One region of the Bradyrhizobium sp. DOA1 genome, then DNA from elsewhere that is predicted to be linked to it. Evidence: predicted binding sites of a transcription regulator. Region 1 holds the regulator's gene; each other region holds the start of a gene.
The links. Region 1 encodes LexA, which represses DNA repair genes until DNA is damaged. Its sites were predicted from a motif close to TGTTCNNNNTGTGTTCNG; they were not measured.
Positions count from the first base shown of each region.

Region 1 (7,597 bases):
AAGCGCCGTGCGATCGGGGTGGCCTGTGCGGAGAGGAAGGTCAGCACCCAGCTCTGGTCGGCGCCGGTGCGGTAGGGCACGCCAACGCCGAGATTGATCCCGATTTCGGCGGCTTCTTCCCAGCGCAGAAAACTCTTGGCGTTGTGCAGGTCCTTGATGATCAGCGGCAGGCCGGCCTTCCAGGTGCGTCCGGGCAGGCCGAAGCCGTGCGGGAATCTGGTGTGGCGGGAGTTGAATTCGAACATGTCGGCGGTGCCATAGTAACCGTCGACAAGCCGCATCTCGTGGGAGACATCGGGGTCGTTGTGCCAGAGCTCGAGCGCCCCGACATGCGCTTCGTCATCGCCGCAGAACAGCACCATCACGGCCTGCAGGAATTCGCCGGCGAAGACCGGCACCGCGACGCCGCATGTGAGGCCCGCTGCGAGCGCCTGATCGGTCCGCTTGAATTAGGAGTTGGCGAATTTGGTGAGGATCACCGGATGGCCGCTGGCCCACGCTTTGCCGGGCAACCCCTCGTCATAACCGAAGCGCAGATCCTCACTCACGGCCTTGAACGCGGACAGCCCTTCACCGTAGAGGCCCCGCCGAATTCCAGCCGCATGCGCGTGCGATCGGGCACCCAGAGTTCGACGACGCGTATGAAGGCTTTCATCGACCATATCCGCTGTCTCAGGCCCCGACAGCATCGGTCATTTGACGGCGGAGCGGACGTTCAAAATTCAGGCACGGCGGCCCAAACTTCGTGCGCAAGGGGAAGGGCACTCGGTCGGCTGGTTGGATGTCGCGAACGCCAAACCGCTCCATGTCGCCGGCCGCGGCCGGCGAATGGCAATTTCAATTCTGGTCTCCGACCTGGACGGCCGGGACGGCGCATCAGCCGATCGGCAGGCGGGGCGTTGGGCTCGGGCGGCTGTCTGCGATGATCTGCGGCTTGTGCTCGCGCTCGCTGACCGGCTGCGTCACGGGCAGTTGCAGCACCGTTGCGCGCTGGCCTTCGACGAGCTGCGTCACCAGCACGTATTTGCCATCAGGAAATTCGATCGCGTCGTGATGGCGATCGGGAATGTGCGGATCGATCTTGCCGAACTTGCCGACGCGGGAGTTGATGGTGCGCGTCCAGATCCAGCGATTGTCGTAACGCACGTTGTCGGCGAAGGCGAGCTCCGTTCCCGGCAACAGGCAGACGGCCACGGTCGGATCTGCCGCGGAAGCAAAGCCGCGCGTCGAGGTGCCGCGGAACGTCGTGGAGACGATCGTCTCGCCGACTTCGGCGGGACGCGATGCAACGGCATGCAGGCTGTAGTCACACATCGGGTGCTCCTCATGCGAAGATAGCAACCCGCGCCTCTTTCGGAGGCGCAAGCCTCTATCAGAGTGGAAGCACGTAACGCTCTGCTCGGTTGTAGGCGAATCTGCGGCTGACGTTCGCGAGACGCGATCACATTATCTTTTTCGGATTCACTAGGAACAAAGCTCATTTCAGCGCATTCGGGGACCACGAACGCCTGTGGCCGCGAGCGGTGAGCAATCCTTGTCTGCTCGATCTTTCGAGCTCAAACGCGATGAGCGCTTGGCCGCGACACGCAGAGTGTGTCGTGCTGAATGAGGGCCGGACAATCTGCGCAAGTCCGGAAAGACTGCCCAGCCGGAGCGGACGCATCCGCTCCAATCGGGATCATCGGTATCGAATGACCGCCGGGCGGTCAGTACTTGCGGTACAGCCCGATCAGCTTGCCCTGAATCTTCACCCGGTTGGGCGGCAGGATGCGCACCTCGTAGGCGGCGTTGGCGGGCTCGAGCGCGATCGAGGCACCGCGGCGGCGGAAGCGCTTGAGCGTCGCTTCCTCGTCGTCGATCAGCGCCACGACGATGTCGCCGGTATCGGCGCTCTCGTTGCGCTGGATCAGCGCCATGTCGCCGTCGAGGATGCCGGCCTCGACCATCGAATCGCCGCGCACTTCGAGCGCATAATGTTCGCCGGAGCCGAGCATGTCCGGCGGGACGCTGATGGTGTGACTGCGGGTCTGCAGCGCCTCGATCGGCGTGCCGGCTGCGATGCGGCCCATCACGGGCACGGCAACCGGACGCTCACCCTCGTCCGCGGGCGGGCTGGAGCTCGCACGGATCTTGCCGAGATTGCCCTCGATCACGCTCGGCGTGAAGCCGCGGCGGTTGCCGGCAGCGGCCTGGAGCTCGGGCAGCTTGATCACCTCGATGGCGCGGGCGCGGTTGGGCAGGCGGCGGATGAAGCCGCGCTCCTCGAGCGCGGTGATCAGGCGATGGATGCCTGACTTCGAGCGCAGGTCGAGCGCATCCTTCATCTCGTCGAAGGAGGGCGGCACGCCGCTTTCCTTCAGACGTTCGCTGATGAACCGCAGAAGCTCGTATTGTTTGCGCGTTAACATCTCGACCAAAGTCCCCCGGTTGATGTCGTTCGATTCCGAGACGCTGTATTGGAGCGGCGAACCGCTACATCCTCGAAACAAATCATGAACGGACACTATATGTTCGATACATGTTCCGCAACTGCTTAATTTACCGTGAACGCCGCAAAGTTCGCGGAACGCGTGTGGGGGATGCGTTCAGGCGGGCAGGCGCAGCACCTCGCAAGGCGTGCCGGCTTCGGCCCTGGGGGCGAACGGCGCGCGCACGAGAAGTGCCTGTGCCGCAGCAAGATTTGCAAGCAGCGAGGAATCCTGGTGGTTGACGGGAATAGCGACGAGCGCGCCGTCATCGCGCTCCTCCAGCCTCGCGCGAAGATAATCCGCGCGCATGTCGTTTGCGCCGACGTCCTTGCCGAGCACGGCGCGCTTGTGGCGATGATGAATCTCGGATCGGCCCGACAGGGCGCGAATCAACGGCACCATGAACAGGAAGGCGCAGACATAGGACGAAACCGGATTGCCAGGCAGGCCGATCACGCGCATCGCCCCCAGGCGTCCGTGCATCATCGGCTTGCCCGGGCGCATTGCGATCTTCCAGAACGCCATCGCGATGCCTTCGTCGCGAAGGGCTTGCTGCACCAGATCGTGGTCGCCGACAGAGGCTCCGCCTGTCGTGACCAGGATGTCGGCGCCGCTCTCGCGCGCGCGGCGGATGCCGGCGGCGGTGGACCCGAGCGTGTCGGCGGCAATGCCGAGGTCGATGGTCTCGGCGCCCTCGCTGCGGGCGAGCGCGTGCAGGGCATAGCCGTTGGAATAGACGATCTGGCCGTGGCCGGGCGTCGAGCCGGGTAACACAAGCTCGTCGCCGGTGGCGAGAATCGCGACCTTCGGACGACGGCAAACGGCAAGCTGCGGGTGATTCATGGCGGCGGCGAGCGCCAGATCGCGCTCGGTGAGGCGGGCCCCCTTGCGCAGCAGCACGTCGCCCTCGGAGAAGTCGACGCCTGCGGGGCGAATGTGCCGCCCGGTAATGGCGGCTTCCTTGACCGTCACGTGCTTGCCGTCGACGACGGTGTCCTCCTGAATCACGACCGCGTCGGCACCGGCGGGAATGACGCCGCCGGTGAAGATCCGCACCGCTTCACCGGTACCAACGGATCCGGCAAATGGCCGGCCTGCTGCAACCTCGCCGATGACCGTGAGCTTGGAATTGATCGCTGCCGCATCGGTCGCGCGCACGGCATAGCCATCCATCGCCGACATGGCTTCCGGCGGCTGCGTGCGCCGCGCTGCGACGTCGCGGGCGAGCACGCGGTGGAAGGCCGCATCGAGCGCGGCCATCTCGTCAGGCAGCGGCTCGGCACCCGCCAGCACCGCGGCAAGCGCGTCGGAAACCGGCATCAGGGCCACGGGTGAACTCCGCAACAAATCAAAGGACACGATCGGTAAGGTTTTAGCCCAGTGAGAGGATCGACGCAAAAGAGGTCTCAATGGAGTGAGAAAGACGCGCTTCCTTTCGGCGCAACTTGGGCTTATCTTTTGTCGATGACAAAATTGCTCGAAAAGGCTCTTCACGCCGTGCGGCAGCTCCCTGCCGATGATCAGGACGAGATCGCGCGCGCAATGCTGGCTTTGACCGGCGATGCGGGAGAGCCCGAGGAAATCGATGCCGCGCATCTGTCGGCGATCCTCGAGGGACTCGCACAGGCGAAGCTCCGGCAGTTTGCGTCTGACGTCGAGGTTGAAGCTGCGTTCCGCCGCTTCGAGCGATGAAGCTCCGATACACGCCACGGGCCGCGCAAGATCTGATTGCATTGCCGAATATGTCAGGGAGCAAAGTCCGCAAGCCGCATTGCGTGTGCGCGCTGCAATCTTGAATCGCTTCAGAATCTCGTCCGTTTTCCGCGACTTGGAAGACCGCAGAAGGTAGAGGGCGTGCGCAAGCTGGTAACCCGGCGATACCCCTATTTGATTTATTACACGCTCGACGAAGAGGCTGGTGAAGTCGTCATTCTCACCATTCAGCATCCCGCACAGGCGCGCGAGCACTCGGACGGCCTAAGGCGGCTCAAATTCTCCGAGGCATGATCCGGAAGGCGAGGCAGACCGGCACCAGGATGGCCATGGTAAGCACGAGAAGAACGAGCGCCACGGCCAGCATGGGTCAACTCCGCGTCGGCTCGCTCGGACTGACGTCCGGGGCGTGGGGACCCTGATCCGTATCGGGCAGCGGGTCGGCCTGCGATTTCAGGTCGGCTGCCTTGCTGATCAGCTTGGCGGAGAGGTCAGAATCCGAGGTAGTTCTGGCGAATTTCATCAGCAGAGAGGCCTGCTTGGTAAGATAGGTTTTGCCCAACACGACGATAAGTCCGATGTAGAAGTCCCAACGGACTCATGAGTCCTGAAGCGGGCATTCGTTCCCGGAACTTTGTATAAAAATATACAGAGGAATTTGGTTCCTCGCCCTCGGCAGAAATAGTTCCCGAGCGCTCCGGTCGATCTCGGCCAGTCCGCGGGACGGATTAAATTCCCAGCGCCCTGAGCGCGTTCCCGACATCCATGGGCGAGGTCACGTGCACGCAGGTCAGGCCGTAAGCCCGCGCCCCATCGACGTTCTCGGCAAGATCGTCGAAGAACACGATTCGGCTAGCTGGCACGCCGATCGCCGCCACGACATGGTCGAACGCCTCCGCATCCGGTTTGCGCAGGCCGATGCTGGACGACAAATAGAGCTCGCGGAAATGGCCGAGCACGCCGGCATATTCCTTCGAGAAATAGTCGATATGCGGCCGGTTGGTGTTGGAGAAGGCATAGATCGGCATCTGCTTGGCCGCGCGCGGCAACAGCTCGGCAATGTCAGGCATCTCGCCGGCGAAGATCGCGTTCCAGCCCTCCAGGAACTGCGCATCCGAAATGCCGATCCCGAGCGATGACCGCAACGATTGGAAATAATCCTCGTCGCTGATCTTGCCGACCTCGTGCAGCCGGTAGGCCTCGTCACGCACGTAGCGCGCGACGATGGCCTCGGGCTGGCAGCCGGCATGTCCCGCCCAGCAGGCGATTGCCTTGGAGAAATCGATGTCGATCACCACGCGTCCGAGATCGAACAGGAGCGCATCGGCGCTGCCGGGAGAGAGCGAATTCATTGGGTCCTTTCACCGTCAGTATCGATAGGGGTCGTGGTCGAACAGCGGGAACGCGCTGAACACGCTCGGCGCATTGGTTGCGGCCGCCGGATGCAGGCAGGATTTTTCGACCTCGGCGAAGGAGGCGGCCCCCAAGAGACCCAGGCAGCGCAACACTTCGTCCTCCAGCAGCTCCAGCATGCGTAGCACGCCGGCTTCGCCGGCGGCCGCCAGAGCCCAGCATTGCAGCCGGCCGATGCCGACGAGGTCGGCTCCTGCCGCGATGGCCTTGACGATGTCGGTGCCGCGGCAGAAGCCGCCATCGACCATGATCTTGGCACGGCCTTTCACGGCCTCGACGATTTCAGGCAGCACGTGCATGGCGCCGCGGCCATGATCGAGCTGACGGCCGCCATGGTTGGAGACGTAGATCCACTCGACACCGTGATCGACCGCGATTTGGGCGTCCTCGGCGGTGGCGATGCCCTTCAGGATCAGCGGGATCCTGAACTTGTCCTTGATCATCTTCACCGTCCGCCATTCCAGGCCCTTCTGGTAGTCGCCGCCGGTCGCGCGCAGGCGGCTCTCGCGAACATAGCGCTTGGCGATGTCACGTTCGCGACGGCTGTAATGGGCGGTGTCGACGGTCAGGCAGAACGCCGCGTAGCCGTTCTTCTCGGAGCGGCTGACGACATCGGCGACGAAAGCATCGTCGCCGCGGACATAAAGCTGGTAGAGCCGCAGCGCGTCGGGCGCGGCCTCCGCGGTCTTCTCGAGGCCGGGCTCCGACACCGAGCTCAGCATGTGCGCCGCACCGAAGCTGCCGGCGGCGCGCGCGACGCTCGCCGCGCCATCGGGATCGAAGATCTCCAGCGCGCCGACGGGGGCGAGCACCACCGGCAAACGCATCCTGCGGCCGAGCTGCTCGACGGAGCCGTCGACCTTGCGAACGTCCCGCAGCACGCGCGGGCGAAAGGCGATCTCGTCCAGCGCCATCCGGTTGCGGCGCATCGTGGTCTCGGTCTCGGCGGCGCCGACGATGTAGTCCCAGGCGTTCTGGTTGAGGTTGGCACGCGCCTTCCTGACGAATTCGTGCAGGTTCTGGAACGGCTCGTTGCTGGCGCCGAGTTCGACGTTCCGTTCCGGCCGGATGCGGGGCGCGTCGTTCATTGTTGTCCTCCCGGGAATTTGAAGTCTTATCGCCATCGCCTATCGCGTCCGGCCCTCCAAAACCATCCTAAAATCGCATAGCTGCAAGGCGTCGGCCCGTCGGCCGAACTGGTCGACCGTGCGATGGTCCTTGAACGTTGCCAAAAGTTTAGGCCCCAACGAAGGGATTTTTGCGGTGTACCGCCGGAGTGGCGTTCCGGGCCTTGAAGAAACCAGAATGATATTGTGAGAAGCGGCTGGATCGCCATTTGCATGGCGCCACCAGCCCCAAGAAAAAGGCTATCTCTCCATGCGGAAAACCCTGCTGTTCCCCCTGGGCGCGCTCACCGGAGCGTGTCTGACCCTTCTGGTAGCCAGTCCCCACGGCGGCGTATGGGCGGCACGAGCGGCAGCGAGCGCGGACGACGCCTATTCCCAGCTCAATCTGTTCGGCGCGGTGTTCGAGCGCGTGAAGGCGAGCTACGTCGAGAAGCCCGACAATGCCAAGCTGATCGAAGGCGCGATCACGGGCATGGTGACCTCGCTTGACCCGCATTCGCGCTACATGAACGACAAGGCCTGGACCGAGATGCAGGAGACCACCTCCGGCGAGTTCGGCGGGCTCGGCATCGAGGTCACGATGGAGGACGGCCTCGTCAAGGTCGTCTCGCCGATCGACGACACGCCGGCCTCGAAGGCCGGCATCATGTCCGGCGACCTCATCAGCAAGATCGACGGCGAGGCCGTGCAGGGCATGACGCTCGAGCAGGCCGTCAACAAGATGAAGGGCCCGGTCGACACCAAGACCAAGCTCACCATCGTGCGCAAGGGCGCCGACGCGCCGCTCGACGTCGCGATCACGCGCGAGATCATCCATGTTCGGCCGGTGCGCTTCCAGGTCAAAAACGGCGATATCGGCTACATCCGTATCACCTC
Region 1 covers NZ_JXJM01000001.1:2,868,043-2,875,639, forward strand. The annotation lists gene SE91_RS13615 (GAF domain-containing protein) at 1-398, opposite strand, end outside; gene SE91_RS37620 (hypothetical protein) at 450-662, opposite strand; gene SE91_RS13620 (hypothetical protein) at 877-1,314, opposite strand; gene lexA (transcriptional repressor LexA) at 1,707-2,408, opposite strand; gene SE91_RS13630 (molybdopterin molybdotransferase MoeA) at 2,586-3,797, opposite strand; gene SE91_RS37625 (hypothetical protein) at 4,323-4,475, shown strand; gene SE91_RS13645 (HAD-IA family hydrolase) at 4,910-5,533, opposite strand; gene SE91_RS13650 (alpha-hydroxy acid oxidase) at 5,549-6,682, opposite strand; gene SE91_RS13655 (S41 family peptidase) at 6,972-7,597, shown strand, end outside.

Region 2 (7,597 bases), 820 kb from region 1:
GGTCATAGCCGCCGCATTGCTGGCGTTGGCGACCGGAGCGGCCGAGGCGCAGGGTCGGCGCCAGCCCAATGAAGGGACCAAGCAGGGGGACAACAAGCCTAAGGTCGACGAGAAGGCCTACAAGGCCGCACTCGAGCGCATACCCGAGCCCAAGGACAAGTATGATCCGTGGGGCGGGGCGCGCCCGAGCGAGCCCGCCAAGAAGACGAAATAGAACGCGGCGACTCCGATGGCTCCCGCTCCTCGCCACTGCGAGGGATCGCGGCACCTCGATCGGCGACAGCGTCGCAGCGCTTCGGCTGAGCTGTGCCGACATTGTGGTCGCGCACCATCGATCGTCCTGGCGGACGATTTCTCGCGGTCTCATCGATGATCGTACTCGCGATCGTCGTGCTCGCGATCGCAAGCCTGCGTTGACGTCGCCGCCGTCGTACCACGCAATCATAATCGTATTGTGGATGTGATGCGAACGCGTGTTCACATCGCGTACGTCATTGCACGAAGCGAGGCCTACGCGCCGGTCGCTGCGCCAAACAGGGCGGCAATTCCGCACGAAATTGTCGCACGCAATTCTGGCGTTACTTGCACAGCGCTTCAGACTTCGTTTACGACGTCGAAGCGGCGAGTCACTTCCCGCAGACTTTTCCTGCAAGCCCTTTCCTTTATGGCGTTACGCGCCGATGGAGATTCCGATGAAGACCACGCTTTCGCTTCTGTTCGCCGCGGCGCTTTCGCTGTCGTCGATGCCCGCCCAGGCCGCCAAGTGGGACCTCTCGACCATGAGCTGCAAGCAATTCCTCGATAGTGGGGAAGACAACATCGCGGTCGTGCTGACCTGGATGGACGGCTGGTACAAGGGCGACGAGGACAACGCGATCATCGACACCGAGGTGTTCATTGAGAATGCCAAGAAGTTCGGTGCCTATTGCGGAAAGAATCCGACCGTCAGTGTCGTCACCGCGGCCGACGAAATTCTCGGCAAGTAGTTCCTAGGAGCGTACCGCCTGAAGCGCGGCCGCAATCGCGCTTGTCTCTCGCTTCGATGCAAATGTGTTCGACAAAAACGTGATGGAGAGCCGCGGTGCGCCTTGCGCTGCCGCGGCTCTCTTTTTTTCGGGAAGATGCTCAGCCCGGCAGCATCGCGAACGCGCTCGACACCATCGCGACCGGCTTGTTGTCGGCGGCCGACAGCAGGGTGACGCGGCCAAAGCTCATGGTGCGCCCGAGTCGGACCACGCGGGCATCCGCAAGCACGTCCGAGGCGCTGGCGGCGCGCATGAAATGGGTGGTCTGGTCGACCGTGGTCATCGGACGATAGCCGCGATTGGCGGCGAAGATCGCGATCACCATCGCGGTGTCGGCGAGCGCCATCAGCGCCTGGCCGCAGACGATGCCGCCGTTGCGGCACAGCCGCTCCGAAAACGGCATGCGCAAGACCGCGCCCGGCTGCCAGTCCGGCGCGTCCGCAGGCTGTGCGATCTCGATGCGCTCGACCGAAAGGCCGAGATCCTGAACCCAGGGCGCAAAGACCTCGCCGAGGATGCGTCCGGCCTCCGTGATGCCGAACTCGGCGTTGGGCTGCATTGGCATTACTGTCGTTCCCTCCATTGTTGCCAGATGTTTCCGCGGCATTCTGCGCGTATCGGCGTGGCAAAGTCACCCGGTCCGGCGCCGGCCCGGTCGGCTTGAAAATGCCCGACTTCGCCCGATATGATGCCGCGCTTGGGTACGGGTGGATGATGTTGCGTCGATGTGTCCTGGTCTTTTGTCTGGCTGCGCTCCGCCTTGTGCTGAACGGGTGCACCAGATGCGGGCCGATCTGGGACGACTGGCTGCATGCGCCGAAATCGTGCAGATCGGACCGGTTGTAACGGCCATGCAGCCCTGGGGTTGCGCTTCGCCGCGACAAGGACGACAAGGCGCGGGCGATCCGCGCTTCATGGATGATCAAGGAGTGGATGATGAAATTTTTCCGTTTGGCCGCGGTGCTGGCCGTGCTGGCGGGACCTGCCTATGCGCAAATGCCCCAGCTCAATTTGCTGCAGGATGCGCCGAGCAAGACCCCCGAGGAGAAGGCCGCCGAAGCCGAACGTGACAAGGCTTACAAGGAAACGCTGAAGAAGATTCCGGACACCAAGACGTCCAACGATCCCTGGGGCGGCATGCGCTCCGATCCGCCGAAGCAGTCGGCGGCGCCGAAGGCCTCGGCCGCGACCAGCGCACCGAAGAAGAAATCCGGCACGGCCGCCAATTGACCCTGCGCCGATCGGAGGCGGCTGAGGCCTCCGATCGGGACTCCCCTTTGCCCTGCCGGCCTCCTACATTCCGCGAAAGCGTATTGCGTCAAGGAGGCGTGACATGGCCGATCGCCCGCGGGATCTCGCCGAGCGCATGGCGCGCCGGCGCAAAGCAGGCGGCAAGGCGGGCCATGCGACCGGCGACGGCTATCTGCGCGAGACCTTCACGCTGCCGCGCGCGGCGGCGCGGGCGAGGGCGGAGGCCTTCTTCGCCCGCTATCCCAAGGCGGGTTACATGAGCGCGGTCGAGACCTGGCGCGAACTGCCCGGCGGCGACATCGAATTCACCATGCGCCGGCTGCCCAGCGCGGATTAGGGCCGCACTCCTAGTCTAGCGTTTCCGAGACGATGCGAATCCGGAACACCGGCTCCTTGGACTCGTCCAGGAGCTCCATGTGCCATTCGGAATTTTCCTGGAGCTTGCGGGCAATGCCGGCGGCCATGTCGGCGCAGACGTTGGTCATCTCCTTCCAGGCGGAATCGCGATCAGCAAATTCCGACGCTTGTTCCGCGCAGCCGGAATAGCGACCGTTCCGGATTCGAAAAAAATAGAGCGGCATGGCTGGCACCGATCGCGCGTGATGGCCCGCCCTCCAAGGCCACGGGCGCGCAGTGCAATCCCAAATCCCGGTCAGATCAATTCCGGGCGGCTACGGGCGTGGCCATCCGGATCGCGCCGCCACCCGCTGATCGCGCTCAGGCCAACTTGCTCAGGCCGTTTTGCGCTCGATGGCCTTCAGCTCCCGATCGATGCGCAGCTGCACCCGCCGGATCGCGAGCAGGTCGATCTTGGTCTCGGTCCTGCCGGTCTTGATCTGCTCGCCGATGCGGAACTGCCACTGCCAGATGCCGGGAATGGCCGTCTTGGCGAGGGTGAATTCGACGCCCCTGTGATTCATGGTCATCTCCCACGATTCACCGTCCGTGACCTACAACATGATGGGCGTCATGATATTCCCCGGACAAGCGAAATATGTCGACAAACCTCCTCGCCGTTCACGGAAAGCGCAAACCGGGACGGGGGCGGGAACTCTGTTCATGGTCGGAGAACCACGGAGTACCACCGTGTGACGGCACATGCCTTGCTTGGCTTGGAGAGGCAACCATGGACCTTTCATGCTCGGCATTCCCCGCCGCTACTCCCATCTCGTCTTCGGCGTCATCCAGTCCGGGCTGACCTCGCTGATCGCCGCCGGCATCGCCAGCTTTCCCGCCGCAAGCGCCATGGTCTTCCTCGGGCACTGGATCGCGTCGTGGCTGATCGCATGGGCCGCGATGCTGCCGATCGTGCTGCTCGCTGCGCCCGCCATCCGCGCCGTCTCGCTGCGGCTGACGCGGGAGGATGGCGAGTTGCGAACCCGCCGCCAGGCATGAAAAAACCCCGCTTGGGGAGAGCCAAGCGGGGGGAGAAAGTTATTGGAGGCTGAGGTGCTGGGCTGCAACACCTAGCAAGCCGACCATAGCCGCCTGCGCTTACGTCAGCCTGACAGTTCGGCAGATCGAATCATCCCGTGCCCCGCCATGCCCGCAAACAGAAAACCCCGCTCGGGGAGAGCGGGGTCCTCGGTTGAGTATGGAGGCCCGGTGTTGGTCCATCGGGCACCGCGATATTAGGCGTTCCGGCTTACATGCGCCTGACGGGGACGCAGCAAATGGCAGGGATCGCGAGGCCTCAGACTGGCCCCTGGCCGGTCCCAATTTCGACATCCGGCCGCACGACTGGCGACACATCGGTCGGCAAGATTCCGGATCGTCCGGCGCAGCCATGGGGGAAACGTGGCGCGGCGGCGATGGGGTGCATCATGGATAACGTAGAGCGGTCATTCGCCGCCGCGACGGCGGCTGGCTTCGTCGTGCTGGTCATCGGCCTCGTGCTGTTGGCGCTGCTGTAGGGTCGGCACGGTAGGCGCGCTCGCGCCGCCATCGCCAAAAAAGGGCGAAAACAACCCCATGCACAGTAGAGCGCCAGGGGATTCAGTCATGGAATCAATGAGTTAATCAAGGTACTTCGATACCTTAATCGCGCATGAGCCATACCGGGACCATGCTGGTTCCCGAGAGCGCGGGCTTGGGGTTGGCGGCAGCCCAGACGGGTCCGGACGACCACCCCGGCCGGCTTAATGGACCTTGATCTCGTCCAGGGGCAGCCGGAGCTCGGCGGCGCGCTCGTCGCGATCCTTCTTGCGGAATGCGTTTTCCCTGCGCTCGAACTTGAGCATTTCCTCCTGCGCGGCCTCGAGCAGGGGGTTGCGCCTGATGGCGCCGGGCTGCGTGTTTTCGGTCATGACAGAGATCCCCAGAGTTGCGGTCCCATCCCGACAGAAGGCCGCAGGCCGCGAAAAGGTTCAGTGCCGTAGGATTGCGGAATTATGACGGCGCGCAGGCCGCGCGTCTTTGATGCGCATCAGCTTCACGGCGAATGAGAACGCACCGCTATTTCGGCGGCTGCAGCCCGGGAGACTTGACCCAATCATGCAGATGATTGGCGATGTCGGCTCGTCGTGCCTTCTTGAGCAGGGCGTCTCGCTCGGGGCCAGGCGGCAGCCTGGAGGCCTGCTCCTCGACCTGCTTCGCCCATGCGGCCAGCCGATCCTGGAGGGTCAGCTGCTGCTTGAATCGCCGTCGCCTGAACATGACGCGCTCATTTCCATCGGAGGAAGGCGGGAGCGCGATTGGCGTTCTCGTCACCGGTCGTCGCCAGGATTCGTGCGGTGATGGTGCATTAGGGTTCAGAAACGAATTCGGGTCTGTTCAGTTGTACACGCACGGAGATCGACGATTGTTGGCCATTTGAGGCCAGGCTCCGAAGGTCCTCAACTCGAGGCCGCCAACCGCGGCGGCCTCTGGAGATTGAGCCAGCAATGTCAGTGGCAGGGCTTGCCCAGCATCTGGGCGTACCGGCTGTGGCAGCCGTCGTGCAGCTGAGACTTCTTGGTGATTTTGGCACCGGCTTTCGGCGCCGCGGATGTCGGCGTGTTCGCCGACTGCGCCTGCACCGATGGCGAGCCGGCGAGCACGGACAGCGCGAGAACGATCGTGGCGATTGACCTCATCTGTTTCTCCCGGGGCAAGTGAGACGGTGTGTAGCGTTACTTTCTGTAGCACATAAGCCCGAGCTTTTCAAAGTGCTGTGCGGCGAGGGCTCTGGTGCTGTCCGGAGGCCGCCAACTGAGGCGGCCTTACTCCCGGGTTAGTTCTATTTCCAAGGCGGCACGGCCAATGTCCGTGATCCGATAGAAGCCGGGGCGACTCTCTTCAAGAATTCCAAGCGCCAAGCAATCTTCCACCATCCAATCCGGAAGATCGGCGTCTTCCGCGCCACCTCGCAAAGCCTGAAGCACCCCCACTTGGTCGCTAGTTAGCGGAGGCGGAAACATCGTCCGCAAGTCTCGGGGCGGCTTAGTCATCGCGGGGATCCTAAATCGAAACCAGGACACTTCAAAAATCAACTTAGGACACAGCCCCCCCAATCTGCAAAGAACATATTGCGAACCTAGAACAAATAGGGTACATTGATTTTATCGACGACCCGCTGCCCCAATCGTTTGTCCCGCACCCGAATCCTCGCCATAAGGAGCACGACCCAATGTCCGCCACTGCCCTGCGTATCGTCGAAGGATCTTCCATGGACAAGAGTAAAGCCCTGGCCGCCGCGCTCTCTCAGATCGAGCGCCAGTTCGGCAAGGGCTCGGTGATGAAGCTCGGCAAGAACGACCGCTCCATGGACATCGAGGCGGTGTCCTCGGGCTCGCTTGGTCTCGATATCGCGCTCGGCATCGGCGGCCTGCCCAAGGGGCGCATCGTCGAGATCTACGGGCCGGAATCATCGGGCAAGACGACGCTGGCGCTGCATACGGTGGCGGAAGCGCAGAAGAAGGGCGGCATCTGCGCCTTCATCGACGCCGAGCACGCGCTCGACCCGGTCTATGCCCGCAAGCTGGGCGTCAACATCGACGAGCTCCTGATCTCGCAGCCCGACACCGGCGAGCAGGCGCTGGAAATCTGCGACACGCTGGTGCGCTCGGGTGCGGTGGACGTGCTGGTGGTCGATTCGGTCGCAGCGCTGGTGCCGAAGGCCGAGCTCGAAGGCGAGATGGGCGATGCGCTGCCGGGTCTGCAGGCGCGATTGATGAGCCAGGCGCTGCGCAAGCTGACGGCGTCCATCAACAAGTCCAACACCATGGTGATCTTCATCAACCAGATCCGCATGAAGATCGGCGTGATGTACGGCTCGCCCGAGACCACCACCGGCGGCAACGCGTTGAAGTTCTACGCCTCCGTCCGCCTCGACATCCGCCGCATCGGCGCGATCAAGGAGCGCGACGAAGTCGTCGGCAACACCACGCGCGTCAAGGTGGTGAAGAACAAGCTGGCACCGCCCTTCAAGCAGGTCGAGTTCGACATCATGTACGGCGAGGGCGTCTCCAAGATGGGCGAGATCCTCGATCTCGGCGTCAAGGCCGGCATCGTCGAGAAGTCCGGCGCCTGGTTCTCCTATGACAGCCAGCGCCTGGGTCAGGGCCGCGAGAATTCGAAAGCGTTCCTGAAGGCCAACCCGGACATTACCGCCAAGATCGAGACCTCGATCCGCCAGAACTCCGGCCTGATCTCCGAGCAGATCCTGGCCGGCACGCCCGAGAGCGACGCCGACGGCGAGGAGCCTGCGGACGAGTAAGACTTAGCGCGAAAATTTTTCGCGAGGAGCGGGCGCTGAGGACGTTGAGTTGCCGACGTCTGCGGCGCCCGTTTCGTTGATCGCTGAGCGAGACAAGTGATTCCGGTGAAGCGCCTGATTCTGACAACAGATTCGTCCGCTGCCGGCGCCTTGCAACGCGCTGGGCTCGCCGATCTCGTCATCGCCATCGAGCACCGGCTTGTCTGGGGGCCGTTGCCGTCCGAGGAGGAGCTGGAGGCATTCTTTACCCCGCGTAGGATTCAGCCTCGAGGCCTTCATTGGCTGGACGACACGCCGTCGTGGCGTCTCGAAGAGTCGAGATTGAAAGACCGTGGACTGATCGACCTGCTGTCGGAATGTGATCTAGCCGAACTGTGGGTCGGGCCAGAGCCAAACGCACAATTGGTTTTGCTTTGGCTGCTCGACCATTGCGGCAGCAAGGGAGCGGCAGTCTCCAAACTCGCGATATGTTACCTGGACTTGGCCGTTGGTGGCGCCGAGCCGGAGCGGCTTACCGAGCTGAACCCGCCGATCGTTAAGGTCACGCAAGAACACGTCGAACTGGCGGCGCGTGCGTGGCGGGCCTATCGCGCGTCGACGCCGCAGGCTTGGTTCGACCTTCTCA
Region 2 covers NZ_JXJM01000001.1:2,046,424-2,054,020, forward strand. The annotation lists gene SE91_RS09530 (hypothetical protein) at 1-214, shown strand, start outside; gene SE91_RS09535 (HdeA family protein) at 693-986, shown strand; gene SE91_RS09540 (PaaI family thioesterase) at 1,126-1,590, opposite strand; gene SE91_RS09545 (hypothetical protein) at 1,962-2,255, shown strand; gene SE91_RS09550 (hypothetical protein) at 2,359-2,613, shown strand; gene SE91_RS09555 (DUF6894 family protein) at 2,624-2,857, opposite strand; gene SE91_RS09560 (hypothetical protein) at 3,008-3,196, opposite strand; gene SE91_RS09565 (DUF2798 domain-containing protein) at 3,414-3,671, shown strand; gene SE91_RS36115 (hypothetical protein) at 4,415-4,582, opposite strand; gene SE91_RS09580 (hypothetical protein) at 4,731-4,931, opposite strand; gene SE91_RS09585 (hypothetical protein) at 5,162-5,350, opposite strand; gene recA (recombinase RecA) at 5,884-6,972, shown strand; gene SE91_RS09600 (hypothetical protein) at 7,078-7,597, shown strand, end outside.
Region 2: recA (recombinase RecA) is a predicted target of LexA. The motif match lies at 5,792-5,809, and genes of this name have one in related genera.

Region 3 (7,597 bases), 3.4 Mb from region 1:
CGTGACCAAGCCCGGCCCGTTCACCGATCTCGCAGTGGCCGCAATCGAGGAGGTGACCGGCCGCAAGCCGGAGCTGTCGACCTCGGGCGGCACCTCGGACGCGCGCTTCATTTCCAGCTACTGCCCGGTGATCGAGTTCGGCCTGGTCGGCCAGACCATGCACCAGATCGACGAGCGCGTGCCGGTGGCTGATCTGGAGAAGCTGACCAAGGTGTATCGGGGGATTTTGGCGCGGTATTTTGCCTAAGCGCTCAGCGCCACCACGGGTTGCGCTGTCATCGCCCGCGAAGGGGGGCGATCCAGTATTCCAGAGGCAGCAGTGATTGAGCCGAGGGGCCGCGGCGTACTGGATGCCCCGCCTTCGCGGGGCATGACAGCGAGGGTGTGGTGAGATCGCACGCGATCTCTGCGCCCTCGCTAATAATCCACCTTCACCAGATACAGGCCCTCCGGCGGGGCGACGATGCCGCAGGCGGCGCGGTTGCGGGCGGCGAGAGCGGCGGAGAGATCGTCGGCGCTCCAGCGTCCTTCGCCGACCCAGACCAGCGAGCCCACCATCGAGCGCACCTGGCTGTGCAGGAACGAGCGCGCCGAGGTGATGATCGTGATCTCGCGGCCGTCGCGCAGCACGTCGAGCTGGTCGAGCGTCTTCTCCGGCGATTTGGCCTGGCACTCGGTGTCGCGGAACGTGGTGAAATCGTGCTTGCCGAGCAGGCGCTGCGCGGCCGCATGCATCGCGTCGCTGTCGAGCCGTCGCGGCACGCGCCAGGCGTGACCGATGTCGAGGGCGAGATTGGCGCGGGTGTTGACGATGCGATAGCGGTAGTGGCGCTTGATGGCCGAGAAGCGCGCCTCGAAGGTCTCGGGGACGATCTCGGCCTCGAGCACCGCGACCGGATGCGGCCGCAGATGCGCGTTCAGCCCGTCGCGAAACCGGCCCGGCGGAAATGGCTTCTCGACGTCGACATGCGCGACCTGGCCGCGCGCATGCACACCGGCGTCGGTGCGGCCGGCGCCGTGCACGCGCAGATCGGCGCCGGTCATCGCCTTGACGGCGGCTTCCAAGGCGCCCTGCACCGAGGGCAGCGACTCCTGCACCTGCCAGCCGCAGAAGGGCGCGCCGTCATATTCAATCGTGAGCTTGTAGCGGGGCATTGTATCCAGTTTCGCTGTCATTGCCCGCGAAGGCGGGCAATCCAGTAGTCCGCAGCCCATCCGGTTGCCGAGAAGCCTCGGCGTACTGGATACCCCGCCTTCGCGGGGTATGACAGCGTCAGTGGAATTTAGCTCCCGCCTTCAGCGGCACGCCACGCAAAAAATCCGCGGCCTGCATGCGGGCCTTGCCTTCGCGCTGCAGCTCGATGATGCGGATGGCGCCCTCGCCGCAGGCGATGGTGAGGTGGTCGTCGAGCACTTCGCCCGGCGCGCCCGCGCCTTTCGCGGGCTCGCAGCGCAGGATTTTGACGCGCGCATTGTCAAGCTCCGCCCAGGCGCCGGGGAACGGCGACAAGCCGTGGATGTGGCGCAGCACGGCGCGCGCGGGCTTGCTCCAGTCGATCCGCGCCTCGGCCTTGTCGATCTTGGCGGCATAGGTGACTCCGTCCTGGCTCTGCTTTTTGAGTTGGAGCCCGCCGCGTCCGAGCGCGGCCATCGCGCGCACCGTGAGATCGGCCCCCAACCGGGAGAGACGGTCGTGCAGGTCAGCCGCGGTCATGGTGTCCGTGATCGCAAGACGCTCGGCCATGGCGACGTCGCCGGTATCCAAGCCGACGTCCATCTTCATCACCATCACGCCGCTCTCGGCATCGCCGGCCATGATGGCGCGGTTGATGGGCGCGGCACCGCGCCAGCGCGGCAAGAGCGAGGCATGCAGATTGTAGCAGCCGAGCTTGGGCGCATCGAGGATCGCCTGCGGCAGGATCATGCCGTAGGCGACGACGACGGCCGCATCGGCATCGAACGCACGAAACTCATCGAGCGCTTCCGGCGTCTTCAACGTCTTCGGCGTCAGCACGGGAACACCGAGCTTTCGCGCGGCGTCCTCGACCGGCGTCGGCTGCAATTGCAGGCCGCGGCGGCCACCGGGCTTCGGCGCGCGGGTGTAGACGGCTACGATCTCGTGGCCATGCGCGACCAGCTCGAGCAGCGTCGGCACGGAGAAATCGGGCGTGCCCATGAAGATCAGGCGGAGGGGCATCGGGGCTGCATTCGGTGAGAGTTCTGATTCTCCGTCATGCCCGGGCTTGTCCCGGGCATCCACGGACTTGGCGACAAAGCAAGCAAGGCGTGGATGGCCGGGTCAAGCCCGGCCATGACGAGTTGAGAGAGCCGGGCCCTACTCGCCCGCGCGCTTAGCGGCCTTCTCAAACTTCTTCATCACGCGGTCGCGCTTAAGCTTCGACAGATAGTCGACGAACAGGACGCCGTTGAGATGGTCGATCTCGTGCTGGATGCAGGTGGCGTAGAGGCCTTCGGCGTCCTCCTCGTGCACCTTGCCGTCGAGGTCGAGGAAACGCACGCGCACCTTCGCGGGACGCTCGACCTCCTCGTAATATTCGGGAATCGACAGGCAGCCTTCCTCGTAAGTGGACAGCTCCTCGGAGGAGGCGATGATCTCCGGATTGATGAAGACGCGGGGCTGGTGCCTGGTCTCGCCGTCCTCGTCGCGCTTGGCGAGGTCCATGGTGATCAGCCGCAGCGGCTGCGCGACCTGGATCGCAGCAAGGCCGATGCCGGGCGCGTCGTACATGGTCTCGAACATGTCGTCGGCAAGCTTGCGGATCTCCGGCGTGACCTTCTCGATCGGCTTGGAGACCAGGCGCAGCTGCTTGTCGGGCAGGATGATGATTTCTCTGAGGGCCATGGCCGCGATTTAAGCTGCGCGCCGGATGCGGTCAATCCAGCGAGGAACTCCGTTAACCCTCCGCTAACCATAAATCTTCGGGCTCCATTAACCATAAAAATTAGTGCCTCGTTAACCGTCATCGTTCCCTCTTCGTTCGCGTTCGCGTGCGAATCGGCTAGAAGGGCAGGCATGAACGAGATCATTTTCACGGCTGGCGACTGGCCGGTGCGCACGATCGACGCGCTGATCGGCTTCGGTGCCCTGGTCCTCATCCTGCTGGTAGTCATCGCCGTGGTGATCGCGCGCTCCGGGCGGCGCGGCGCGGAACTCGCCATGGCGCACGCGATCCGGGCCGACGAGCTCGAGGAACGGCTCAGCGAAGTGCTGCGAGCCCAGAGCGAATCCTCGGGCCGGGTCGATGCCATGACACAAGCGCTGGCGGGGCGTCAGGCCGAGATGGCGCGGGGGCTCAACGAGCGGCTGGACTCGGTGACGCACCGCGTCGGCCAATCCATGGAGCACTCCACCCGCAACACCATGGAGAGCCTGCGCGCGCTGCACGAGCGGCTCGGCATCATCGACAGCGCGCACAAGAACCTCACCGACCTCACCACGCAGGTGACGACCTTGCGCGACGTGCTCGCCAACAAGCAGTCGCGCGGCGCCTTCGGCCAGGCGCGGATGGAGGCGATCGTGCAGGACGGACTGCCGAAAGGCTCCTACGAGTTCCAGTTCACGCTTTCGACCGGAAAGCGGCCGGACTGCGTCGTGTTCCTGCCGGACCAGCGCCCGCTCTGCATCGACGCGAAATTTCCGCTGGAGGCGATGACGGCGCTGCACGACGCCCGCACCGACGAGGAGAAGCGCATCGCCACGCAGCGGCTGCGCGGCGACGTGATGAAGCACGTCAGCGACATTGCCGAGAAATATCTCGTCGCCGGCGAGACCCAGGAGATGGCGCTGATGTTCGTGCCGTCGGAATCGGTCTACGCCGAGATCCATGACGGTTTCGACGACGTGATCCAGAAGGCCTATCGCGCCCGCGTCGTGCTGGTATCGCCCTCTCTGCTGATGCTCGCGATCCAGGTGATGCAGCAGATCATGAAGGACGCGCGCATGCGCGATGCCGCCGACCAGATTCGCACCGAGGTGATCAAGCTCGGCGACGACCTCGGCCGCCTGCGCGACCGCGTACTGAAGCTGCAGAAGCATTTTTCCGACGTCAACGAGGACGTCCGCCAGGTGCTGATCTCCGCCGACAAGATCGAGAAGCGCGCAGGACGGATAGAAGAACTCGATTTCAGCAAGAGCGATGCGGAAGGCCCGCGTCTGGTGGCGACGGGGGCGGCGGAGCTGTTTCCAAGGAAGCTCCAGGCCGGGGAGTGAAATTAGGGCACACCGTCATGCCCCATGACTGTCATGCCCCGCGAAGGCGGGGCATCCAGTATTCCGCAGCCCGTGTGATTGAGTCGAGACGCCGCGGAGTACTGAATCGTCCGCCTTCGCGGACGATGACATCGAGAGGGTGGAGAGAGCATCCGCCCCACTGAGCTCGCAACAGTCTTTTCCGCCAGAATCTGCTAACACCCCCTCATGACCGCACCCGACGCGACCTCCTCCGCCGCGGCTTCCGCGCCTGCGCCCTCCTGGCGCGACAGCCTTGCCGTTTACCTGCAGCCGCGGGTGCTAATCGTGCTGTTCCTCGGCTTCTCCTCGGGGCTGCCGCTGGCGCTGTCGGGATCGACGCTGCTGGTCTGGATGGCCGAGGCCGGGGTCGATCTCGGAACGATCGGGCTGTTCGCGCTGGTTGGAACGCCGTACACGCTCAAATTCCTGTGGGCGCCGCTGGTCGATGCGCTGCATGTCCCGCTCTTCACCCGTGCCTTCGGACGTCGCCGTGGCTGGCTGGTGTTTTCGCAGCTGCTGCTGATCGGCGCTATTCTGCTGTTGGCCCTGACCGATCCGGCGCGCTCGCCGCTGTTCGTCGCGCTTGGCGCACTCCTGGTCGCGACCATGTCCTCGACCCAGGACATCGTCGTCGACGCCTTCCGCGTCGAGAGCCTGCCCGAGAGCGAGCAGGCCGCCGGCATGGCCGCCTATGTCGCGGCTTACCGCATCGGCATGTTGGTATCGACTGCGGGCGCCTTGTTCATCGTCACCGGTTTCGAGGCGGTCGTCCCGCGTGGCGCCGCCTGGATGTGGGGCTATGTGGTGATGGCGGCCATGGTGCTGATCGGCACGGTGACTGCACTGGCCGCCACCGAGCCGGCACAATCGCAGCGCGCCGAGGCCGTCACGCGGGACGATGGCGCCCTCACGCGGGTGTTCCATGCCGCGCTGGGCGCGTTCTCAGAGTTCTTGCAGCGAAAGGAGGCATGGACCGCGCTTGCCTTTGTCGTGCTGTTCAAATTCACCGACGCGTTTTCCGGCAACATGACCGTGCCGTTCGTGATCGATATCGGCTTCACGCGCAACGACTACGCCGTGATCGTCAAGGGAGTCGGTATCATCGCGACATTGGCGGGCGGTTTTGCCGGCGGCTTCGTGGCCCGGCGCTATTCGCTCGCAACCAGCCTGTGGATCGGCGGCATCGTGCAGGCGATGTCCAATTTGTCGTTTTCGTGGCTTGCGCTTGTCGGCGTCAACGAATGGGCGCTAACCCTGGCCATCACCTCCGACAATTTCTGCAACGCCATCGGCACCGTGATCTTCGTCGCCTATCTCTCGGCGCTGTGCCAGAACCCGCTGCATACCGCGACCCAATATGCGCTGCTGACCGCGCTCGCCGCTGTGGGACGCACCTATTTGTCGTCAGGCGCGGGGTACCTCGCGAAAGAGACGGGCTGGCCGATGTTCTTCGCGATCTCCGTCCTCGTCGCCATCCCGAGCTTGATGCTGCTGGCGTATTTGCAGAAGCGCGGGCATTTCGAAGCGCTGGGGCCGGTGCGGGTGTAGCCCACACTTGCTGTCATGCCGCGCCACCGGGTCTCGCCTACGGCGAGCCCGATGACAGGCTCCGGCGGGGCATCCAGTATTCCGAGACAGTTGTGATTGACCGTGAAGCTGCGGCGTACTGGATCGCCCGCCTTCGCGGGCGATGACACCGGAGTCGGAGAGAGCGCCCCCTACTGCTTCTTGATCAGGCTCCACTTCGTGATCACGGCCTCGCTCATCTGGCCGGCGTCGCTGGCGCAGGCGATCTCGTCGACCTTGACCGAGATCTCCTTGCCGACGAAGGATTTCAGCTGCGTGGCCTGCGCGTCGCTGGAGGTGACGAGCTGGAAGGTCTCGGGGCCGGTCTCGAGATTGCACAGCCCGTTCGGCGGCGGCAGCCGGCGCGGCTCGGACGTGATCTGATAGGTGGCGACGCGCTTGCCGTTCTTGACGTCGCGCACCTTCATCGCGTTCAGCTCGCCCGACAGGACGTCGCCGGTGTTGATCGGCTTGCCGGGCTTGGACGGCGGCGTCTCATCGCCCTGCTGCGCGGAAATGGCCGGGGTCACCAGAATCATCATCGTCGCGACCAAAGCCGAGCGTGTGGCGAAAAGTTTCGTCATGTCGTCCGTTCCGTAAAGTCTGGATGGGAATTCTTGCTTTGACGCGTTTTCTTCACACGAACCGGTATCCACTTCGCTCGAAAACGCTCTAGAACAGGGTGCGCTGCCGCATCGCAGCCGATAGCGTACCTTCATCGAGATAATCAAGCTCGCCGCCGACGGGAACCCCGTGGGCGAGGCGCGTCACCTTCACGTTGGCGTCCTGAAGCAAGTCGGTGATGTAGTGCGCCGTAGTCTGGCCGTCCACCGTCGCATTGAGGGCCAGGATGATCTCATGCACCTGCTGGTCATGGGCACGCGCCACCAGCGCGTCGATCGTGAGGTCCTGCGGGCCGACGCCGTCGAGCGGCGACAATGTCGCGCCCAGCACATGATAGCGCCCCTGGGTGGCATTGGCGCGCTCCAGCGCCCAGAGGTCGGCGACGTCGGCGACGACGACGATGATGGAGGGATCGCGCTTCGGATCGGTGCAGACGGTGCAGGGGTTTTGCGTGTCGATGTTGCCGCAGGTCTTGCAGACCTCGACCTTGTCGAGCGCAACCTGGAGCGCCGACGACAGCGGCATCATCAGCGCTTCGCGCTTCTTGATCAGGTGCAGCGCCGCGCGCCGCGCCGAACGGGGACCAAGGCCCGGCAGCCGCGCGAGCAGCTGGACCAGCCGCTCGATTTCAGGACCTGCAACCGCGCCCATCTTACTGGCCGAACAACCCCGGCGGCAGGCCGAGCCCGCCCGTGAGCGACTGCATCTTCTCCTGCACCGCCGTTTCCGCCTTGCGGCGGGCATCCGCAAGCGCGGTAACGAGCAGGTCTTCCAGCACCTCGCGCTCTTCAGCCTTCATCAGCGAGGGATCGATATTGATGCTCTTGACGTCCATCTTGGCGGTCATGCGCACGGCGACGAGGCCGCCGCCGGAAATGCCCTCGACCTCGACGCTCGAGAGCTGGTCCTGCATCTCCTGCATCCTGGATTGCAGCTGCGCCGCCTGCTTCATCATGCCGAGAAAATCAGCCATAGCTCGATGTCCTTGAAAGAGGCTCAGAGATCGTCGTCGCCGTCGAAACCGGCCGGTGGATCGTCACTGCCATAGTCGGCGTTAATATTGGTTTCCGGCGTCTCGGGGGCAAGCCTGCGGACCTCGACGACTTTCGCGCCGGGGAAACGCGACAGCACCTCCTGCACGCGCGGATCGGCCTC
Region 3 covers NZ_JXJM01000001.1:6,258,184-6,265,780, forward strand. The annotation lists gene dapE (succinyl-diaminopimelate desuccinylase) at 1-247, shown strand, start outside; gene truA (tRNA pseudouridine(38-40) synthase TruA) at 418-1,155, opposite strand; gene fmt (methionyl-tRNA formyltransferase) at 1,274-2,197, opposite strand; gene def (peptide deformylase) at 2,336-2,863, opposite strand; gene SE91_RS28960 (DNA recombination protein RmuC) at 3,035-4,231, shown strand; gene SE91_RS28965 (AmpG family muropeptide MFS transporter) at 4,439-5,800, shown strand; gene SE91_RS28970 (hypothetical protein) at 5,971-6,402, opposite strand; gene recR (recombination mediator RecR) at 6,491-7,093, opposite strand; gene SE91_RS28980 (YbaB/EbfC family nucleoid-associated protein) at 7,095-7,415, opposite strand; gene SE91_RS28985 (DNA polymerase III subunit gamma/tau) at 7,439-7,597, opposite strand, start outside.
Region 3: SE91_RS28960 (DNA recombination protein RmuC) is a predicted target of LexA. The motif match lies at 2,986-3,003, and genes of this name have one in related genera.

Region 4 (7,597 bases), 110 kb from region 1:
CCGGCCCGGCCCGGCAAGCCGGGCGGGTTCCTGCCTGCTTTTCCGCAAAAGCATGTCGGAATCGCCCGAATTGTTTCGTCCTCGGGGCAGCCACGAAACAAAACGGACTGCGAACGAAACCATTTCCCGCTCCGGCGAAGACATCCGGAAACTGGCCACGGTTACTAATCCAGCCAACGAAGGACGGGCCGCACACTGGGCGTAGGCGGCCGCATCACAGGGGACTGTCAATGATCAAGGCTCTTTCAGCGATCGCTCTGTCTGCGTGTGTTGCCGCGGCCCTCACCCTCCTGCCCGGCTTTGCCCCGAAGGTCGAAGCCAGCGTGCCGCAGCCGCTGGCCAAGAGCGACCGCCTCGACATCCGCAGCATAGGCAAGGATTGCTCGCAGCAGGCTTGGCCGAACTTCGAAGCCTCCTGCCTGCGCCGCGCCGGCACCAAGGCCAATGTCCGTGAGGCGCGCCTCGTGACCGCCGACCGCACCCCGTAGTCGAACCTGTCGGCTTCACGTCAGCGAGCCTGATCCGGACCTCATACAATCCGATGGAAATTTGCTAGCGAATGGCGAATAGGTGTAGCGAATAGAAACTGTTCTATTCGCTACTCACCATTCGCACCATTCCCGCTCTCCGCCTCGTCCGTGATGTGCTCGACCGACACCACGTGCTCATCCTCAGCGGTGTCGAACACGATCACGCCTTGCGTCGAGCGACCGGCGATGCGGATGCCTTCGACCGGGCAGCGGATCAGCTGGCCCTTGTCGGTAACCAGCATGATCTGATCGGCATCCTCCACGGGGAAGGATGCCACCAGATTGCCGTTGCGGTTGTTGACGCTCATGGCGACGATGCCTTTGCCGCCGCGGCCGGTGGTGCGGTACTCGTAGGACGAGGTCCGCTTGCCGTAGCCATTGACGGAGACGGTCAGAACGACCTGCTCCTGCGCCGACATCTCGACGTAGCGCTCCTGCGGGAGCTGGAAGGTGCCGGAGGTCTCCTCGGTCTCGCCGTCCGCGGCGCTCTCCTCGGTCGCAGCTTCGCCCGCCACCGCGCGGCGCATCTTCAGATAGGCCGAGCGTTCGTCCGAGGTGGTCTCGACATGGCGCAGGATCGCCAGCGAAATCACCTTGTCACCCTCGCCGAGCGCGATGCCGCGCACGCCCATCGAAGTGCGCCCGGTGAACACGCGCACGTCGGGGACCGGGAAACGGATGCACTGGCCGCCGGCAGCGGTCAGCAGCACGTCGTCGCGCTCGGTGCAGATCTGCACGTCGACGATCGACTCGCCGTCGTCGAGCTTCATCGCGATGATGCCGGAGCGGCGAACGTCGACGAAGTCGGACAGCTTGTTGCGCCGGACGTTGCCGCCCGTGGTGGCGAACATCACGTCGAGTTCGCCCCAGGTCGATTCATCCTCCGGCAGCGGCATGATGGTGGTGATGCGCTCGCCCTGCTCCAGCGGCAGGATGTTGATCAGCGCCTTGCCGCGCGCATTCGGTGCAGCCATCGGCAGGCGCCAGACCTTTTCCTTGTAGACCTGGCCGCGCGAGGAGAAGAACAGCACCGGCGTGTGCGTGGAGGCCACGAACAGCCGGCTGACGAAATCTTCGTCCCGGGTCTGCATGCCGGCGCGGCCCTTGCCGCCGCGGCGCTGCGCGCGGTAGGCCGACAGCGGCACGCGCTTGACGTAGCCGGCATGGGAGACGGTGACGACCATGTCCTCGCGCTGGATCAGGTCCTCGTCCTCGACCTCGCCTTCCTGCTCCATGATCACGGTGCGGCGCGGGGTGGCGAACTCGGCCTTCACCTCGGCAAGCTCGGTCTTGATGATGTCGAGGATGCGGGCACGCGAGCGCAGGATCTCGAGATACTCGCCGATCTCGCCGGCGAGCTTCGACAGATCGCCGCCAATCTCGTCACGGCCGAGCGCGGTGAGGCGTGCAAGACGCAGCTCGAGGATCGCCCTGGCCTGGTCCAGCGACAGGCGGATCGTGCCGTCCTCGTTGATGCGGTGGCGCGGGTCGTCGATCAGCGTGATGATATCCTCGACGTCACGCGCGGGCCAGTCGCGCGTCATCAGGGTGTCGCGCGCCGCGGCCGGTGTCGGCGAGGTGCGGATCACCTTGATGATCTCGTCGATATTGGCGACTGCAATCGCAAGGCCGACCTGCTCGTGCGCGCGCTCGCGCGCCTTGCGCAGCTTGTACTTGGTCCGGCGGGTGACGACCTGCTCGCGGAAGCCGACGAAGATCGTCAGCATGTCCTTCAGGTTCATCGTCTGCGGCCGCCCGCTGTCGAGCGCGACCGCGTTGACGCCGAAGCTCGTCTGTAGCGGTGTGAACTTGTAGAGCTGGTTCAGCACAACGTCGGGCACGGCGTCACGCTTGAGCTCGACGACGACGCGGTAGCCGTCGCGGTCGGATTCATCGCGCAGATCGGAGATGCCCTCGATCTTCTTTTCCTTGTAGAGCTCGGCGATGCGCTCGACCATCGTGGCCTTGTTCACCTGATACGGGATCTCGGTGATGACGATCGCCTCGCGCTCCTTGCGGATCGTCTCGAACGTGACCTTGCCGCGCATCACGATGGAGCCGCGGCCGAGGTGATAGGCGCTGCGGATGCCCTGGCGTCCGAGGATGATGCCACCGGTCGGGAAATCCGGACCCGGGATGATGTTGATGAGCTCGTCGATGGTCAGGGACGGGTTGTCGATCAGCGCAACGCAGGCGTCGATCACCTCGCCGAGATTGTGCGGCGGGATGTTGGTCGCCATGCCGACGGCGATGCCGCCGGCGCCGTTGACCAGCAGGTTCGGAAAACGCGCCGGCAGGACCACCGGCTCCTTCTCCGAACCGTCGTAATTGTCCTGGAAGTCGACAGTGTCGCTGTCGATGTCCTCGAGCAGCTTCAGCGCGATCTTGGTCAGGCGGGATTCGGTGTAGCGCATGGCCGCCGCCGGATCGCCGTCGACCGAGCCGAAATTGCCCTGCCCATCCACCAGCAGCGCGCGCATCGAGAAGTCCTGCGCCATGCGCACCAGCGCGTCGTAGATCGCCTGGTCGCCATGCGGGTGGTATTTACCCATGACGTCACCGACGATACCGGCGGACTTCTTGTGCTTCTTGTCGGGCGTGAAGCCCTGTTCGTTCATCGAGAACAGGATGCGCCGATGTACCGGCTTGAGGCCGTCGCGCGCATCGGGCAGCGCGCGCGACACGATCACGCTCATGGCGTAATCGAGATAGGACTTCTTCATCTCGTCGAGGATGGAGACGGGGCGAATGTCCGAGGGTTGCGCCGGCTGGTCGCCGGGCTTGTTGTCGTCGTCAGCCAAGGGGAAATCCGGTGAGGTTTTATCTGGGAATCATATAGCGCATCACACCCCCGATAACCACCCTTGGCGGGTCTCTGGAAGCGCTTTTTCCGTTCGTTTTTTCATGCACTTAACTGGGTGGCGGGAGGTCACTTCAGGATGGCCCTCGGACGTCGCCACCCCCTGCGCGGGAGAGCGAATCCCGGCCGTCGCTACGGCCCGAAAACCACCGCGTGCATGATCCGGCCGGGCATGAAGGTGAACAAGCCGGCAATGACAAGTGCGCCGAAGAAGATCGAGGTCATCGTGATCTTGTGACGACGAACATTGTGAGCTCTCGCAGCCGTCACACCCGATACCAGCATCACCAAGGCGAAGGTCGAGAGCAGATGGATCGGGCTCCACGGACCAACCAGACGGATCTCGTGGATCCAGAACGAGCTGAGCGCCACGACAAGCATCAGCACCACCCAGACCCAGCCCAGAACCCGATGCGGCAGCGTGCCCTTGGGGGCGGTGAGCTGGATGATCCCGAGGACGAACGCGCCCATCGCGGCAAAGGCATGCAGCGGGATCGCCGGAGCAGCATCAAGCAACGGCGCAAGACTCATGCAGCAGCTTCCCGCCATCCAGCGTCAGACGGGAACGTGGTCGATTCCATCGATCAACGAACGGTATTTATGTAGCAAGAACCTTGGGAAGCCTTCTTGAGAAGCATCAACCGATCGTTCCCACGAACGCCTGATCGATCATCGACGAGAGCGGTAAAGTGACCAACATTCTTTTCGTCTGCAGCGCCAATCGCCTCCGCAGCCCTACAGCCGAACAGGTGTTCTCGACGTGGCCGGGCATCGAGACCGACTCGGCCGGCATTTCGAACGGCGCGGACGTCTTGCTGTCCGCCGAACAGATCGAGTGGGCCGATCTCATCTTCGTCATGGAGAAGACCCACCGAAACAAGTTGAACCGGAAATTCCGCGCCAGCTTGAACAAAAAGCGGGTCATCTGCCTCGACATTCCAGACGACTTTGAATTCATGGATCCAGTCTTGGTGCAGATCCTTGAAAACAGAGTTGGCCGCTATCTGCGCCGGGACTAGCCGGCTCTCCCCAGCCTCAGAACGGGATATCGTCGTCCATGTCGCTGTTGCGGCCGCCACCGCCGGCGGCAACGGGACGGCGCGGCGCGCTACTGACCGGACCGGAGGAGCCGAAATCGCCGCCCTGCTCGTCGCCGAAGCTGCCGCCTCCGCCGCCGCCGCCGCCGCGGCCGTCCAGCATCGTCAGCGTCGAGTTGAAGCCCTGGAGCACGACCTCGGTCGAATACTTCTCGACGCCGCTCTGGTCGGTGTACTTGCGGGTCTGGAGCGCGCCCTCGATGTAAACCTTCGCGCCCTTCTTCAGATACTGTTCGACGATCTTGCAAAGCGGCTCAGAGAAGATCACGACGCGATGCCACTCGGTCTTCTCCTTGCGCTCGCCGCTATTCTTGTCGCGCCAGGTCTCCGAGGTCGCGATGCTCAAATTCGCGATCGGCCGCCCGTCCTGGGTGCGGCGGATTTCCGGATCCTTGCCGAGATTTCCAACCAGAATGACCTTGTTGACGCTTCCCGCCATCGCCGTTCTCCACTCCGAAGCCACTGAATTCTCAAAGGCCAGCCCGCCCCGTGGCGGCCTGCAACCTGTGTTGAGGCGAGCCTATACGCTCGCCGCCCGCTTGCGGGCGCCGATCAGCCCGTCACGCCTCAGGTTATCCCCACATATAGCATCGACCTTCCGTTCGTTCCAGATTTGTTCTCTCAAAGAGAGGGCCGATACGGACCGGTGTGCCGAGCAAGAGCGTCGCGCCGGATGGAACTTTTTCCGGTTCCCGTGAACAGCAAAAACCATCTAACATTCATTGAGTTACATCCGATCAAACGGCGCGTGACTGTGGCATTTCGGAGACGGACTCTGCCTAGTTCTTGGGCTACGGTTGCCTTGGACTTGGATTCATATGGGCGTCGCGCCTGATCAACCGCTTCGGGGACGTTTCAAGAAGCGGACGAAACTGGGGAGACTGCAATGAATAAGATCCTGTTTAGTGCAATCGGTGCAGTGGCGTTGGGCCTGTCGGCCCCCGTAAGCGCGGCGGACATGGCTGCGCGTCCTTACACGAAGGCTCCGGCGCCGATGGTCGCCGCCATCTACGATTGGAGCGGTTTCTACATCGGCATCAACGGCGGCGGCGGCACCAGCCACAAGTGCTGGGACTTCGTGACACCGGTGACGGGCGTTCTGGTTGGCGAAGGCTGCCATAACGCTGTCGGTGGCACGGTCGGTGGCCAGGTCGGCTATCGCTGGCAATCGACGAACTGGGTATTCGGCCTCGAAGGCCAGGGCAACTGGGCCGACTTCTCCGGCGACAATATCAGCGGTCTAACGGGCCTGCGTGATCGCTCCAAGATCAACGCCTTCGGACTGATCACCGGCCAGGTCGGCTACGCCTGGAACAACGTCCTGCTGTATGTGAAGGGCGGCGGCGCCGTCGTCGGTGATCGCTACCGGAGCTACGATGTCGTCACCGGCCTCGAATTCGACCGGGCCAGCGAGACTCGTTGGGGCGCCACCGTGGGCGCAGGCGTCGAGTTCGGATTTGCGCCGAACTGGTCGCTCGGCGTTGAGTACAATCACATCTTCCTCGGCGACCGCACCCTCAACTTCACTGGGTCCGGCAATTTCCTGATCGCTCCGCTTGGTGTCGTCACTCGCTCCGAGCGCATCAGCCAGGACGTCGACATCGCCCTCATCCGCGTGAACTATCGCTGGGGCGGCCCGCTCGTCGCGAGGTACTAGTACCCTTGATACTATTCGGAAATCAAAGGCCGGCCTCGCGCCGGCCTTTTTGCTGGGCCGGCCCGTCCGGGCACAATGAGCCAGCATTGTGACGTTTTGTGACTCTTGTGGCTTTTGAGTGACACAACTTGCGGCTTCAATGGTGTAAGCACGGCGTTAGTTGGGCCATCGAGTCCGCTGCCCTTCCGATCGCGGAAGGCAACAACAGAAACTGGGACTGGGATTAAGTTGAAAATGAAAAAGGTTTTGTTGGCTTCGGCCTGTTTGTTCGCTCTCGCCGCTCCCGCGTCAGCCGCTGACCTGGCAGCCCGCCCCTACACCAAGGCTCCGATCGCTCCGGCCGCTGTCTACAACTGGACCGGCTTCTACCTCGGTATCGTCGGTGGCGGCGCTTGGGAAAGCGGCTCTGGCGACCCGCGCATGAAGGGTGGCTTCGTCGGCGGCACCGCCGGCTACAATTGGCAGACCGGCAACGTCGTGTTCGGCGTCGAGGCTGACGGTTCCTGGGCTGACGTCAGCGCCTCGGTCACCACTCCCTTCCTCATCGGCGGCGCGCTCGTTCCCGTGACCACGAGCTCTCGCATCGATGCGCTCGGCACGGTGCGCGGCCGTCTCGGCTGGGCCGTCAACAACGTGCTGTTCTACGGCACCGGCGGTTACGCCTGGATCGACAACAAGATCAGCGTCAGCACACTTGGCGTGACCGTCTCGGACAGCAAGTGGCATTCGGGCTGGACCGTTGGCGCCGGCGTCGAGGCCTTCTTCGCTCCGCAGTGGTCGATCAAGGGCGAGTATCTCTATCGCAGCCTCGGCGGCGAGACCTACTTCTCGGGTCTGGGCGCTCCGGTGAACACCGGCACCCTCAACCTCCACACCGTCCAGGTCGGCGTGAACTATCACTTCGGCGGCCCGGTCGTCGCCAAGTACTGAGCTGAAGTACTGAGCTGAAGTACTGATCAGACGACCGACGTCACATCGTCACGAAAGGCCGGCCTCGCGCCGGCCTTTTTGTTTGTTGGCGTGCCGGCCTAACGCATAAGACTGCCAAATCAGGACGCGCTTTCCCTTTATGTTGTGACTTCTCGGGCACACAACCTCCGGCTTAATTGAGGTACGATCTGTCGGATCTTAGCGTCCGAATCCTTCCCTCCGCACGGAAGGCAACGCAGAAAATGGGGATTGAGTTGATATGAGACAGCTTCTTTTCGCTTCGACCAGCCTACTTGTACTGAGCTCATTTGCTCCGGCCATGGCCGCCGATCTCGCGGCGCGCCCCTACACCAAGGCTCCGGTTGCTCCGGTGGCCATTTACAACTGGAGCGGTTTTTACATTGGCGCCAACGCCGGCGGTGCCTCGAGCCGCAATTGCTGGGATCTTACCGGTCTCGGCCTCATCGCCGTCGTCCCGGCCGTGGCCGAGGGTTGTCACAATGCGACCGGCGCAATCGTCGGT
Region 4 covers NZ_JXJM01000001.1:2,974,644-2,982,240, reverse strand. The annotation lists gene SE91_RS14185 (hypothetical protein) at 231-488, shown strand; gene gyrA (DNA gyrase subunit A) at 599-3,331, opposite strand; gene SE91_RS14175 (DUF2306 domain-containing protein) at 3,523-3,921, opposite strand; gene SE91_RS14170 (low molecular weight protein tyrosine phosphatase family protein) at 4,080-4,409, shown strand; gene SE91_RS14165 (single-stranded DNA-binding protein) at 4,426-4,926, opposite strand; gene SE91_RS14160 (outer membrane protein) at 5,374-6,144, shown strand; gene SE91_RS14155 (outer membrane protein) at 6,379-7,074, shown strand; gene SE91_RS14150 (outer membrane protein) at 7,334-7,597, shown strand, end outside.
Region 4: SE91_RS14165 (single-stranded DNA-binding protein) is a predicted target of LexA. The motif match lies at 5,091-5,108, and genes of this name have one in related genera.